DNA from 4 places in the Sphingobacterium anhuiense genome. Region 3 is predicted to be linked to each of the others. Evidence: riboswitches for the same ligand, from Rfam matches in the RefSeq annotation. Region 3 holds a riboswitch; each other region holds the start of a gene.

Region 1 (3,171 bases), on a different contig from region 3:
AGTTTTTAACTTCCAATAATCCTTTGTATCTTTGCGTCCCCTCTTGCATGTAGCACGGGGGATATGTTGAATACATAAATAACACAAAAACATGGCAACTAAAATCAGATTGCAAAGACATGGTAAAAAAGGACGTCCTTTTTACCACCTAGTAGTAGCAGATGCACGTGCTCCACGTGATGGTAAATTCATCGAACGTATTGGTTCTTATAACCCAAACACAAATCCAGCGACTATCGTTTTGGATTTTGACAAAGCTTTGGATTGGATGAATAATGGTGCACAACCTACTGACACAGCTCGTACTATCCTTTCGGATAAAGGTGTTTTATACAAAAAACACTTATTAGGCGGTGTTAAAAAAGGTGCATTTGATGAAGCTGCTGCTGAAGCTAAATTTGTAGCTTGGACTGAAGCTAATGATGCAAGAACTGCTGGTAAAAAAGACGGTTTAGCAACTACTAAAGCTGAAGCTAAGAAAATTGCATTAGCTGCTGAAGCTAAGAAAAAAGAAGAAAAAGCTGCTGCTATTGCCGCTAAAAATGCGCCAGTTGTAGAAGAAACTCCTGCTGAAGAAACTGAAGCTCCTGCTGCAGAAGAAACTGAAGGTTAATTTTTCTTTCATACAGTATCAAGAAAGCCGGTTCAATTTTGATCCGGCTTTTTTTTAAGAATGTAGTTGCTATACCTACGAAGTACTGTATTTATATATTTATATTTTTAAATTTGCACTTTCAAATTAGAACATGACCATAGAAGAAAGTTTTTACATCGGTTATATTAGCAAAACACGTGGATTAAAAGGTGAGCTTCAGCTTTTTTTTGAATTTGAAGATTATCAAGATTTAGACTTTGATGTTTTATTTGCTGAAGTGAATAAAAAATTAGTGCCTTACTTTGTCGACAATATCAAATACCAATCAAATAGTACAGCCTATTTAAATTTAGAAGATGTCGATCATATTGATAAAGCACAACCTTTAGTGCGTAAGAAAATATACCTTCCAAATGATAAAATGCCAGAGCGTGATCCTGATGATTTTAGGTATACGGATTTAATTGGATACTTGGTGATTGATGAAGTTCATGGAGAATTAGGAGAGATTAAACATGTACAGGAAATGCCTCAGCAATTTATAGCAACAGTAGACTTTAATGGAAAAGAATTGATGTTCCCATTAAATGACGATCTTATGCTAGGAATTGATTCAGAGGATAAAGTTTTAGAGGTTGATTTACCAGATGGTTTGGTTGAGCTATATAAGGAGATTTAAAGTCTTCACGATATACAGATTAATAAAAAGGAGTTACTGTAGTTATATGCAGTAACTCCTTTTTTATTTAAAGAAATCCATTTTAATAAACGTTTTATTGGGGCATTATTTTAGGCATGACCTTAATATTATTTTGATTATAAATTTCTATTGCCGATATTAGCCGATGCTTATAGAGAAAGGCCGAGGGAATAGACCCAATGAAGCCTTAGCAACCTGTTATTTTATAAGGTGCTACATTCTACCCCAACTCAGAGCTGGGAAAGATAAGTTGAAACAAGTCCACTTGTGCATTTCGATGTAAGCCAACCAAAATCACTTTAAAAAATATTAATGAAAATCGTTGATCATATCAGTAATGCCAAAGGAAAAACTTTGTTTTCTTTTGAACTGTTGCCACCAGCTAAGGGGCAAGGTATCCAAAGTATTTTTAAAACAATGGATGCACTTATGGAATTCAAGCCTCCCTTTATCGATGTGACTTATCATAGAGAAGACTACATGTATAAGAAGCACGAGAGCGGTTTATTAGAACGTGTGGCTTATCGTAAACGTCCAGGGACTGTTGCAATTTGTGCCGCTATTATGAATAAGTATAAAGTGGATGCTGTACCTCATCTTATCTGTGGTGGTTTCACAAAAGAGGAAACCGAAAATGCTTTGATAGATTTGAACTTCTTGGGTATTGACAATGTGCTCGTATTGAGAGGTGATGCAAGAAAAGGCGATCCTGATTTCATACCAACAGAAGGTGGTCATGCATTTGCAACAGATCTTTTACAGCAGGTTGCCGATATGAACCAAGGACAGTACTTACATGAGGATATTGCGATTTCAGAAAAGACCAACTTTTGTATTGGCGTTGCAGGATATCCTGAAAAACATTTCGAAGCGCCAAATTTTAATACCGATTTTAAATGGTTAAAAAAGAAGGTTGAGATGGGGGCTGAGTTTATTGTTACACAAATGTTCTTTAATGTTGAAAAATATAAAGAGTTTGTCAATAAGTGCAGGGAAAATGATATTCATATTCCAATTATACCAGGTTTAAAACCATTGACAACAAAAAAACAACTGATTACGCTTCCGAAAATTTTTCACTTGGATATTCCAGAGGAATTGAGTGAAGCAGTATCCGGATGTAAAAATAATGCAGACGTGAGACAAGTCGGAGAAGAGTGGTTGGTACAACAATGTAAAGAATTAATTGACTTTGGTGCGCCAGTTTTACATTTTTATACCATGAGTAATCCTGGACCAACTAAAAGTATTGTAGAAAAGTTATTCTAAGACTTATATCGTATAAAAAGGCCTGCTATCCCATTATAGCAGGCTTTTTTATGCGTTTCAATTTTTGTTAAAAAAAGTTAATCACCCTCAAATGAAATCTCTTTTTATTATATTTAATTGAAAATTAATTTGATTTATCAAATAATCAATTAAACCTGAATCATTCATGGATTATAAGAAATTAAACAACGTGTTAGGTTGGCTATGTGCCATCATAGCAACATCCGTTTTCATTATCACAGCAGAGCGAACAACAAGCTGGTGGGATACTGGTGAATTTATTGCATCAGCATATAAACTTCAGATTGTTCATCAGCCTGGAGCACCTTTGTTTCTAATGTTGCAGAATATATTTTCAAATTTTGCTTTAGGAAATTTAGCTCAGATTGCATTTTGGATGAATGTGGGTTCTGCTATATGCAGTGGTTTGACAGTTATGTTTTTGTTTTGGACCATAACAGCATTAGCAAGAAAAATTATCCAATCTGATCATCAATCCAATGATAAAAATCACCTAATTAAAATAATGGGATCAGGCATGGTGGGAGCTTTAGCTTACAGTTTTTCCGATACATTCTGGTATTCAGCAGTAGAATCTGAAGTTTAT
Region 2 (3,171 bases), on a different contig from region 3:
CAATTCTACTACGGTATTGATTTCAGAGTCACCAAGAATAGCCTCAGCATCTGTTGTGAATAATTCAGCAGGTAATGATCTTTTTTTGTCAGCGTTCTTGATGACAAATTTTTTAATTTCTAAATTTAAGTTTTTAGTCTTGATAATGTCGTACAATCCTTGTCCTACAACCCCGAATCCAAACATTCCAATCGTTAATTTCTTACTCATAGTTTTTTTTACGCTTTTATATAATAGTGCTATCTGAAATTATTTAATTTTATCGAACGCCTGCTGTAAATCTGCTTTGATATCGTCAATATGTTCGATGCCGACAGATAGACGTAATAATCCTACAAATACACCTGCAGCTTTTTGAGCTTCTTCGCTCAGTTGTTGATGTGTAGTCGCCGCAGGGTGTATGATCAATGACTTCGTATCACCCACATTTGCGAGATGACTTATTAGCTCTAAGCTATCGATAAAAGCATCGGCTTTTGTCACGTCACCTTTTATTTGGAATGAGAGAACAGCACCATATCCATTTTTTAAATATTTTTGCGCATTTGCAAAGCTAGGAGAGCTTTTTAACCCTGGATAATTCACTTTTTCCACTTGCGGATGGGCTTCTAACCATTTCGCAATTTCTAATGTGTTGTCTACATGACGCTGAACACGAAGCGATAATGTTTCTAAGCCCTGGATCAATTGGAATGAATTGAAGGGTGAAATAGCTGGTCCAAAATCACGTAGTCCTTCAACACGTGCGCGGATTGCAAATTGAATGTTTCCAAATGGGCCATTAACGCCAAAAACATCTGAAAAAACTAATCCATGGTATCCTTCTGAAGGTTCAGAAAACTGTTTGAATTTACCATTTCCCCAGTTGTAAGTACCACCATCTACAATGACACCACCAATACTTGTACCGTGACCACCAATCCATTTTGTTGCAGACTCTACAACTACGGAAGCGCCGTGTTCAAGAGGTTTAAATAGATATCCACCAGCTCCAAAAGTATTGTCTACGATAAGTGGTAAGTCATGTTTTCTAGCGACAGCTGCTATCTTATCAAAATCTGGAATATCGTAACTTGGGTTTCCAATTGTTTCTAAGTATAAAGCTTTTGTGTTTTCATCGATTAGTGATTCAAACTCCTCGGCGGTTGTTTCTTTAGTAAAACGTACTTCAATACCAATTCTTTTAAATGCTACTTTAAATTGATTATATGTACCACCGTATACATTACTGCTGGAAACAAAATTTTCACCAGCTTCTACGATATTATTTAATGCTATGAATTGTGCCGCCTGTCCAGAAGCGACTGCTACAGCGGCGATACCACCTTCCAATGCAGCAATACGTTTCTCAAATACATCTGTTGTTGGATTCATCAGACGTGTATAGATGTTCCCAAATTGTTTTAATGCAAATAAGTTTGCTCCATGTTCTGCATTTTCAAATACGTATGAACTGGTTTGGTATATAGGTACTGCACGCGCTCCAGTTGTTGGATCGGCAACTTGACCAGCATGCACTTGAAGTGTTTCGAATTTTAAATTTTTATTTGTAGACATTGTAGTTATAATTAATTAGTTGAAGATTCGTTAATAAAAAATAGGGGTGAGATTATGCACATGGATATGTACTTGAAATCAATAAATTTTAAAAAAGATTGATTAACAAGAAAACGTAAACATGTGCAAAAGCATTCGCATCTGTTTTGATGGAATATTTGTATCTGTTACGTTGGTGCTAGAATTTACCTTCTTGTTTTGTTGTAATGTTATTATCATTTGTCGTTTCATTTATATCCTCCAAAGCAATATTACTTTGGACAGGAATTGGCACCTTTTCAAACGTATTTTGAAGGTTGCCAGTGGGTCATTGAGCCAGTCTCTCGCCACTTCTTTATAAATCAAGACCTGATTAAGAGGTGTTGATTAGATGTATTTCTATTTGAACTACGTTGCAAATATATGCCTTGCTTTTTACAAACCAAAATATTTTATGCTATTTCTTAGAAAATACTTCTAATTCTACTCGTAATTGATCGTAAGCTCTCACTATAATGTAAGTATTGGTAGTTGATGGGGCAGCATTTATTTATTCCGATATGTTTATACGTCGTGGATGAAATCCATATCAGTAATGAAAGCAATATAACTGAAGCATACGGTGTTAAACAGGCAACAGCAGAGCGATGATCCTGTGATCTTTTATTATAAAAAAGAAATAGGAACCTTGCGAGTTCCTATGCTTTCTTCTAATTACTTTGTATGAAACAATAATTCGCCTTTGCCAGTTGGAGCAAGTGGGTTTTATTTAATAATACGTTTAATTTTATTTGATTTTTTAATCAATTTGTGTAATTGAGTGTAATTTTCATCTTGGATGGCATCTTTTAAAGCCTGCAGCTGCTTGATGTTTTCCTCTAACACTTCTAGTACATTAACTCTGTTCTGTTTGAAAATAGGTGTCCACATATCCGGTGAGCTTTTTGCTAAGCGTACCGTTGATTCAAAACCAGATCCTGCCAATTCAAATATTCGACCCTGCGATTTCTCTTTCTCTAAAACAGTTAGCGCTAGAGCAAAAGAAGTCAGGTGAGAAATATGGGAAACATAGGCTGTGTGTGTATCATGCTCCTCTGCAGTCATAAATGACGTACGCATTTCCAGTTGTTCGGTAATGGAATCTGTTAATTCGAATGCATCTTCATCAGATTTAAATGCCTCAACGTAAACCATCATTTTATCTTTAAACAAATTTGGTAATGCTGCTTCGGGGCCTGAATATTCGGTACCAGCCATTGGATGGGCGGCAACATAGCGGCCACGATTAGGGTGTTCCGAAATTAACTGTAAAATATTAAGTTTGGTTGAGCCCATGTCAATGATGACTTGATCTTTTACGAGATCCAATAATTGGGGCGCTAATGTGATTATCGCATCAACTGGAGCTGTGAGAATGATCACTTTACATTTTTCTAAAGCTTCCTCTAATGTTGCCTTTTGATCAATGAAGCCTATTTGCAATGCTTTTGTTAGATTAGCATCACTTTTGTCAACACCAAAAACCTGATCACAGAATTTTTTTTCTTTTAGTTTCATGGCGACGGAGCCACCAATTAAACCGACGCCAATAATGGCTATATTCATCATGTTATTTCAATCTTAATTCGTTTGTTT
Region 3 (3,171 bases):
TAAGTCGGGTTGGTATCATAGCCATTCATACCCTCAGTCAGATTTGTTGTTTGCTTAGAAGTAAGATCATAGCGGTAGATATCCGTATTTGTACTCACGGCATACTCTGTTCCAAACCTTTTTTTACTGACATATAGCACAGCTTTACTATCTGGTGTCCATTCAAAATCTTCAGAACCGCCAAATGGCATTTGAGGACTATAGAAAGGCTCATCCTGCAATAAATCAATTGCTTCGCCAATCTTACCGTTGTTATAGCTGGCTACAAATGGATGATTGAATTTTCCATTATTGAACGTGTCCCAATGACGGTAGTCAAGGTTGTCAAAAACATAAGCGTCAGATTTTGGTAAATCAGGATATTTGTCGGTACTGTGATATTTTTTGATTAAAACTGCTTTGCTAAATAAAATATATTGACCATTTGGAGATAGCTTTACATTTTCTAGATCAGTTTCGCTATGTGTCAGTTGTATAGCTTCACCTTTATATCTATTCTTTTTCCAAAGTTGCCCTTTGAACAAGTAAATGATATCGCCATTTTCTGTAATCTGTACGACAGACTCACCGCCCTTTTCACTTGTTAGAGGAGCTGTGTTACCTGTTTCTAATGATAATGTGTAAAGGTTTTTTTCCGAACTGTTTGTTTCTATAGCATAATTAGAGACACCATATACTAAAGTTTTTCCATCTGTTGAAATTCCTTCTCCAGAAACACGGCCTAATTTCCAAAGTGTCTGCGGATCTAATGGTGCTTTTGCGGTGTTTTCCATATTAAGAACCATTTTGGTTTCTTTGTTTTCCTGAGCTATTGATGCCGAAGCGCATAATAAAATGGAAAGCGTTATTAAAGATTTTTTTTTCATAAAGAATACGAATATGAACAGGCAAGATACAAAATCTACGATCATTTAACATATTAAATAAAGTATTAGAGAAAGAAAACAAGGTGAAGGAATTGTTCAGAATGATGCGATATCACTTTGTGTTAAGCTATTGAAGGAAATTGGTGAAATTATGAAATACTATTTTAACGCATTAAAAAAAAAGCATAAAGCGGCATAGCATTGATATTAGTAACTGAAAGTTATACATAATTAGCTGGATAAAAAAAGCTTCACTCAGTGCTCAAAAAGGAAGGGCTATTTAACCTTTTTAGCGCTGAGTGAATACGCAATTTTAAAGCTGTCTTTGCTCTTATTGGAGAATCGGGATAAGCGTATTTTCCTCTAATCTTACTGCGACATACTTTACGGAAGTAAAACCATCTTCTCTAGAAATGATGTTGGAAAGATCTAGCCCTCTTTTAGAAAAAGTGCTTATGAGCGCAGTGCGGAATGTAGATTTGGAAGAACCCCAACCTTTTTCCGATACCGTATCATTGTTGAGCTGTATCAGTTCGTTGATTGAATAATAACTGAATTTTTCCAGTAAATGTTGATAAAGATTTGGTGTTGACATACAATTTAAAAATTTAAAGGATTAAACCATAAACTGTATCCAGATATTTTTGGTCGAAACCCATATTAATTTACCACCGCGGTTATGTAACTCGGTTGGTATTGCAACGTGCAATTCTGAATACTCTACAAAGTTAGTAGATTTTATTTTGTTTCAAAATTTATTTTAAAATAATTAATTCATGATGAGAATTTTATGAATGATGTCGATCAGATTATTATTTCTTTATAGCGGAAATTATAATAAATATTGGCCTTCTCATCTCGTCTTGCATTTCCGGATAAATTTTTAAAACTTCCTCTGAAGGTTTGGGTTCCGATATTTCTTGAATATCAAAATTAGATTTAATAACCGTATTGATGATAGTTTCTAGATTTCGATGGTATTTAGTTACTTCGTGTCCAAGAAATTTAGTTTTTCTTTGGCCTTCTTCCTGATAATTGTCAATCGGCCAATGCAGACGATTTCCATTTTCATCCTTAAACCAATCTTGTTCAGCTCTTGAAGTAAAAGCGGGATGTTCCATTGAAAAGACAAAACTTCCTCCTTTTTTAAGAATTTGATTTATTTTCAGAAAAACACTTCTCAAATCTTTTAGGTAATGGAATGCAAGTGAACTAATAACGACATCAAATTCTTCATGGTCAAAATTAATATCCTCGATGGCCATTTTTTTATATTCAATTTCAAGGTTTTTGGAAAGCTCTTTTGCTTTATCAATCATTTTTTGAGATAAGTCAATTCCAATTACATTTTTAGCCCCTTTTTGCTTAGCATAAATGCAGTGCCATCCATATCCGCAACCTAGATCAAGCACTTTCTTATTCTGGAAATCAGGTAACATTTTCTGTAAAACATGCCATTCTCCAGCAGCATTTAAACCATCTATAGAACGTTGCATCTTTCCATAGCTTTCAAAGAAGCTAGGATCATCATATTTGTTTTGTTTCATTTTATTATTCGCCGTTTCAAGGTAATTTCAAATTTACTGCCAATATTATTTTTATCAAAACTGAATTGGCTGAACGAGACATAAAAGCATGCTTGACGATCCAGCCATCAAAAGGGGTGGATAAACCTTTAGTAAGTTACAGTGTTATTAATATATTATCTCTTCATTAGGAAAATTAAATTTGATATTGAATTAATTTTTGGTTATTTTTAAATTGTAAAATACATTATACATAAATGTTTTAATATTTTAATGAAACTAATATTGATTTAATGAAGAAATATCTGCTTTTATTGCTATTTTTTTGCCCACTGCTTATTGTTAGTTGCAAGAAATCAGAAGAAATTAATCCCCTATCAAACATGAGTATCGTGTTTTCTGACAATAATCATCCTGTCAGAGGAAAAGTGAAGTACGACTATAATTTGGACAATTGTGGACAGATCAATCTTATTACGAGCGTAAAGGAGTCTGATGGTACTTATTCACAATTGAAATTAACTTTACTTTCTAATGGAGCATTAGCCAAGGTTCAGTATTTCAAACAAAATTCTTCAGCTGATGGTAACTATTTTGCTCCACATCTTCAGCCAGAGAAATCTTTTCAAATCGCGGATTTTAAATATGAAAAAGCAGGCGGTCGATTATCTTTTTCTTTTAGTGGAAAAGTTTATAAAAACAATGAGCAAGAACGAGTATTGACTGGTAAAGTAGATCTGCACACCATTAAATATGCACCGTGCGAAGCATTGATCCTT
Region 4 (3,171 bases), on a different contig from region 3:
GCAAGAGCAGTTATGATCTTTGCATTTTAGACGTCATGATGCCCAAGAAAGATGGCTTTACAGTAGGCCGAGAAATCAGGAAAATAAATACAACAACCCCCATCATATTTGCTACTGCAAAAGGTATGATGGAAGATAAAACAGAAGCATTTGAACTTGGTGGCGATGATTATATCACAAAACCATTTCGAGTGGAAGAATTACTCCTTCGCATAAATGCATTGCTTAAGCGTGTTGTAAGAGAGAAAGATGATCAGGTTGTAAGCGATAAATTTGAGATTGGAGAGTACTTCTTCGATTATACAAGTCAACAAATTGCGCATAAAGGTGTGCAACAAAAACTATCAACGAAAGAAGCGGAATTATTACGTCTACTTTGTCTAAAAAAGAATGATGTACTGACTCGAGAAGAAGCCCTTTTAAAAATTTGGCATGATGACAATTACTTTACAGGCCGGAGTATGGACGTTTTCTTAAGCAAATTGAGAAAATACCTACGAGATGATCCCAAAGTTGAAATTGTCAATGTACATGGAAAAGGCTATAAATTATTGGTTAGCTAATACACAATTACTAGAATAATAAAGAGATGTTAAAAACATCTCTTTTTGTTTATCTTGCAACAATGAAACTATCAATTCCATTTTTTTTAATCCTTTCAATCTTTTGCTCTTCTACATCGCTTTATGCGCAAAAAGATACTTTACAAAATGATAATCAAGATTTTGAAACCAATGCTAAGCTAATAAATTATAAGCAATTAATAGTTCCTGCGGCTTTAATGACTTACGGAGTAATCTCATTAAATAACCCATACCTCAAACATAAGGATCAACAAATAAACAATTCAATTAATAATGATCCGTCCAAAACTTTTAAACTTGATAATGTTAGTGTTTTCATTCCTTCTGCCGCTGTCTTTGGGCTTGACTTACTCGGAATACCAAGTAAGCACAATTTAAAACAACGCTTAGTGGTAAGTTCGATTGCCCATGCAATCACCTTATCAGCAGTATATACCATAAAAAAAACGACACCTACTTGGAGACCTGATCGCGCAGATCAAGAATCTTTTCCTTCAGGACATACTGCTGTACCTTTTACTGGTGCAGAAATTCTATGGCAAGAATATAAAGATCAATCCATTTGGTATGGTATTGCAGGCTATACAATTGCGGCGGGAACAGGTTACCTGAGAATGTATAATCATAAACATTGGTTTTCTGACGTCGCCATGGGAGCTGGTATTGGTATTATGGGAACAAAAATTGCATACTGGCTATTACCATTATTTGATAAACACTTACAATCAAAAAAAACAAGTTACCTAACGATGGCAACACCGTTTTACAATGGAAAACAAATTGGTTTGTCTGCTAATTTCCAATTTTAAACCTTAGTTTATTGTCATTTTTATATAAAAGTTACAAAATATTTGTTTTTATAAAACTAATTCCGATATTTACAGCGCTTATAGAGAAAGGCAGAGGGAATAGACCCAATGAAGCCTTAGCAACCTGTCGATTGACAAGGTGCTACATTCTACCCCATCAAAAAGTGGGAATGATAAGCTAGACACAAAATATATCTTGTGCCCTCCTCTCTAAAAGCAATCAAAAAATTTAGTAAATAGATTCAAGAATTTTTGATCGTTTTTTATTTCAAATAAAAAAAAATCCGTCTAATTTCTTGCTTCGTTAAGGTTGAACAAATAAAATAATTTTATATTTATGTTACTAACGAACAACTTAGGTTACCCACGTGTAGGTGCCTTCCGCGAGTTGAAAAAGGCCAATGAAGCATATTGGGCTAAAAAAATCAGCGCGCAAGAATTATTGCAGGCTGGACTGAAAATCCGTGAAGGCAACTGGAAAACTCAAAAAGATGCTGGCATCGATTTGATTCCTTCCAATGATTTTTCATTTTATGACCAAGTTTTAGACTTGACATTAACTGTAGGTGCAATCCCTGCACAATACCAATCACTTTTAAATAACGAAGATAAAGGATACAATTTGGACCTTTACTTTGCAATGGCGCGTGGTTTCCAACAAGATGGCGTTGACGTAACCGCAATGGAAATGACAAAATGGTTTGATACCAACTACCATTACATCGTACCTGAATTCGTGAAAAATCAAGAATTCAAATTGACTTCAGAGAAATTCTTAAATGAATATAATGAAGCAAAATCTTTAGGTATCGAAACTAAGCCTGTGTTAATTGGCCCGATCTCATACTTATTATTAGGTAAAGAAAAAGAATCTGGTTTCAACCGTATCGATTTAATCGATAAGTTGGTTCCAGTATATGAAGAAATCTTAACTAAATTGGCTACCGCTGGTGCAAAATATGTACAAATTGATGAGCCATTTTTAGCTTTAGATATTGATGATGCAACACGTGCGCTATACACTCGTGTATTCACTAAATTAGCTGCTACTGCTCAAGACATCAAAATTATTGTAACGACTTATTTCGAGGCTTTACGTGACAACGAAGAAACAGCTCTAAACTTACCAGTTTACGCAGTTCATGTTGATTTAGTAAGAGGTGAAAACCAACTCGACACTATATTAGCCAAAGTTCCGGCTTCATTAACACTTTCCTTGGGTGTAGTTGAAGGTCGCAACATTTGGAAAAATGATTACGTAAAATCTTTAGCACAAATCAAAAAAGCTGTTGATGCTTTAGGCAAAGACCGTGTATTAGTAGGACCTTCGAGTTCATTATTACATGTACCTTTCGATTTAGACAATGAAGATAATGAAGAGTCATTGCCTAAAGAAGTTAAAAATTGGTTGGCATTTGCTAAGCAAAAATTAGCAGAGGTAAAAGATTTAGCGATCTTAGCTGAAGGCGAAGTCGATGCAAAAACCGCTGAGCGTTTCGAGGCCAATAAGGCTGCTGCGGAAGACCGTCGTACATCTTCTTTAATCCACAAGCCTGAAGTTAAAGAACGTACAGCGAATATCACTGATGATGATGCTAAACGTACATCTACTTTCTTAGCTCGTAAAGAAGCACAACAAGCGAAATTTAATCTTCCAGCATTTCCAACAACGACAATTGGTTCATTCCCACAAACTAAAGATGTTCGTAAATGGAGAGCTGATTTGAAAAAAGGCGCAATTTCTCAAGAACAATACGACAAAGAAATCGCAGAAGAGA

The links. A riboswitch is a leader RNA that binds a small molecule or an ion and turns the genes downstream of it on or off. The one in region 3 is predicted to bind S-adenosylmethionine.
Region 1: another riboswitch for S-adenosylmethionine. It lies ahead of metF (methylenetetrahydrofolate reductase [NAD(P)H]); the one in region 3 lies ahead of ACFS6I_RS24205 (hypothetical protein).
Region 2: another riboswitch for S-adenosylmethionine. It lies ahead of ACFS6I_RS08335 (O-acetylhomoserine aminocarboxypropyltransferase/cysteine synthase family protein); the one in region 3 lies ahead of ACFS6I_RS24205 (hypothetical protein).
Region 4: another riboswitch for S-adenosylmethionine. It lies ahead of metE (5-methyltetrahydropteroyltriglutamate--homocysteine S-methyltransferase); the one in region 3 lies ahead of ACFS6I_RS24205 (hypothetical protein).

Annotation. Positions count from the first base shown of each region.
Region 1 is NZ_JBHUPE010000011.1:167,111-170,281, reverse strand. Features, by position in the region: gene ACFS6I_RS20715 (30S ribosomal protein S16) at 92-613, shown strand; gene rimM (ribosome maturation factor RimM) at 747-1,274, shown strand; SAM riboswitch class I at 1,442-1,547, shown strand; gene metF (methylenetetrahydrofolate reductase [NAD(P)H]) at 1,608-2,564, shown strand; gene ACFS6I_RS20700 (glycosyltransferase family 117 protein) at 2,731-3,171, shown strand, end outside.
Region 2 is NZ_JBHUPE010000004.1:637,333-640,503, forward strand. Features, by position in the region: gene ACFS6I_RS08330 (homoserine dehydrogenase) at 1-210, opposite strand, end outside; gene ACFS6I_RS08335 (O-acetylhomoserine aminocarboxypropyltransferase/cysteine synthase family protein) at 250-1,557, opposite strand; SAM riboswitch class I at 1,786-1,900, opposite strand; gene ACFS6I_RS08340 (prephenate dehydrogenase) at 2,302-3,144, opposite strand; gene ACFS6I_RS08345 (pyridoxal phosphate-dependent aminotransferase) at 3,157-3,171, opposite strand, start outside.
Region 3 is NZ_JBHUPE010000020.1:224,973-228,143, reverse strand. Features, by position in the region: gene ACFS6I_RS24210 (S9 family peptidase) at 1-866, opposite strand, end outside; gene ACFS6I_RS24205 (hypothetical protein) at 1,198-1,461, opposite strand; SAM-I-IV-variant riboswitch at 1,497-1,590, opposite strand; gene ACFS6I_RS24200 (class I SAM-dependent methyltransferase) at 1,679-2,413, opposite strand; gene ACFS6I_RS24195 (hypothetical protein) at 2,776-3,171, shown strand, end outside.
Region 4 is NZ_JBHUPE010000002.1:54,336-57,506, forward strand. Features, by position in the region: gene ACFS6I_RS03460 (response regulator transcription factor) at 1-563, shown strand, start outside; gene ACFS6I_RS03465 (phosphatase PAP2 family protein) at 626-1,393, shown strand; SAM riboswitch class I at 1,469-1,573, shown strand; gene metE (5-methyltetrahydropteroyltriglutamate--homocysteine S-methyltransferase) at 1,731-3,171, shown strand, end outside.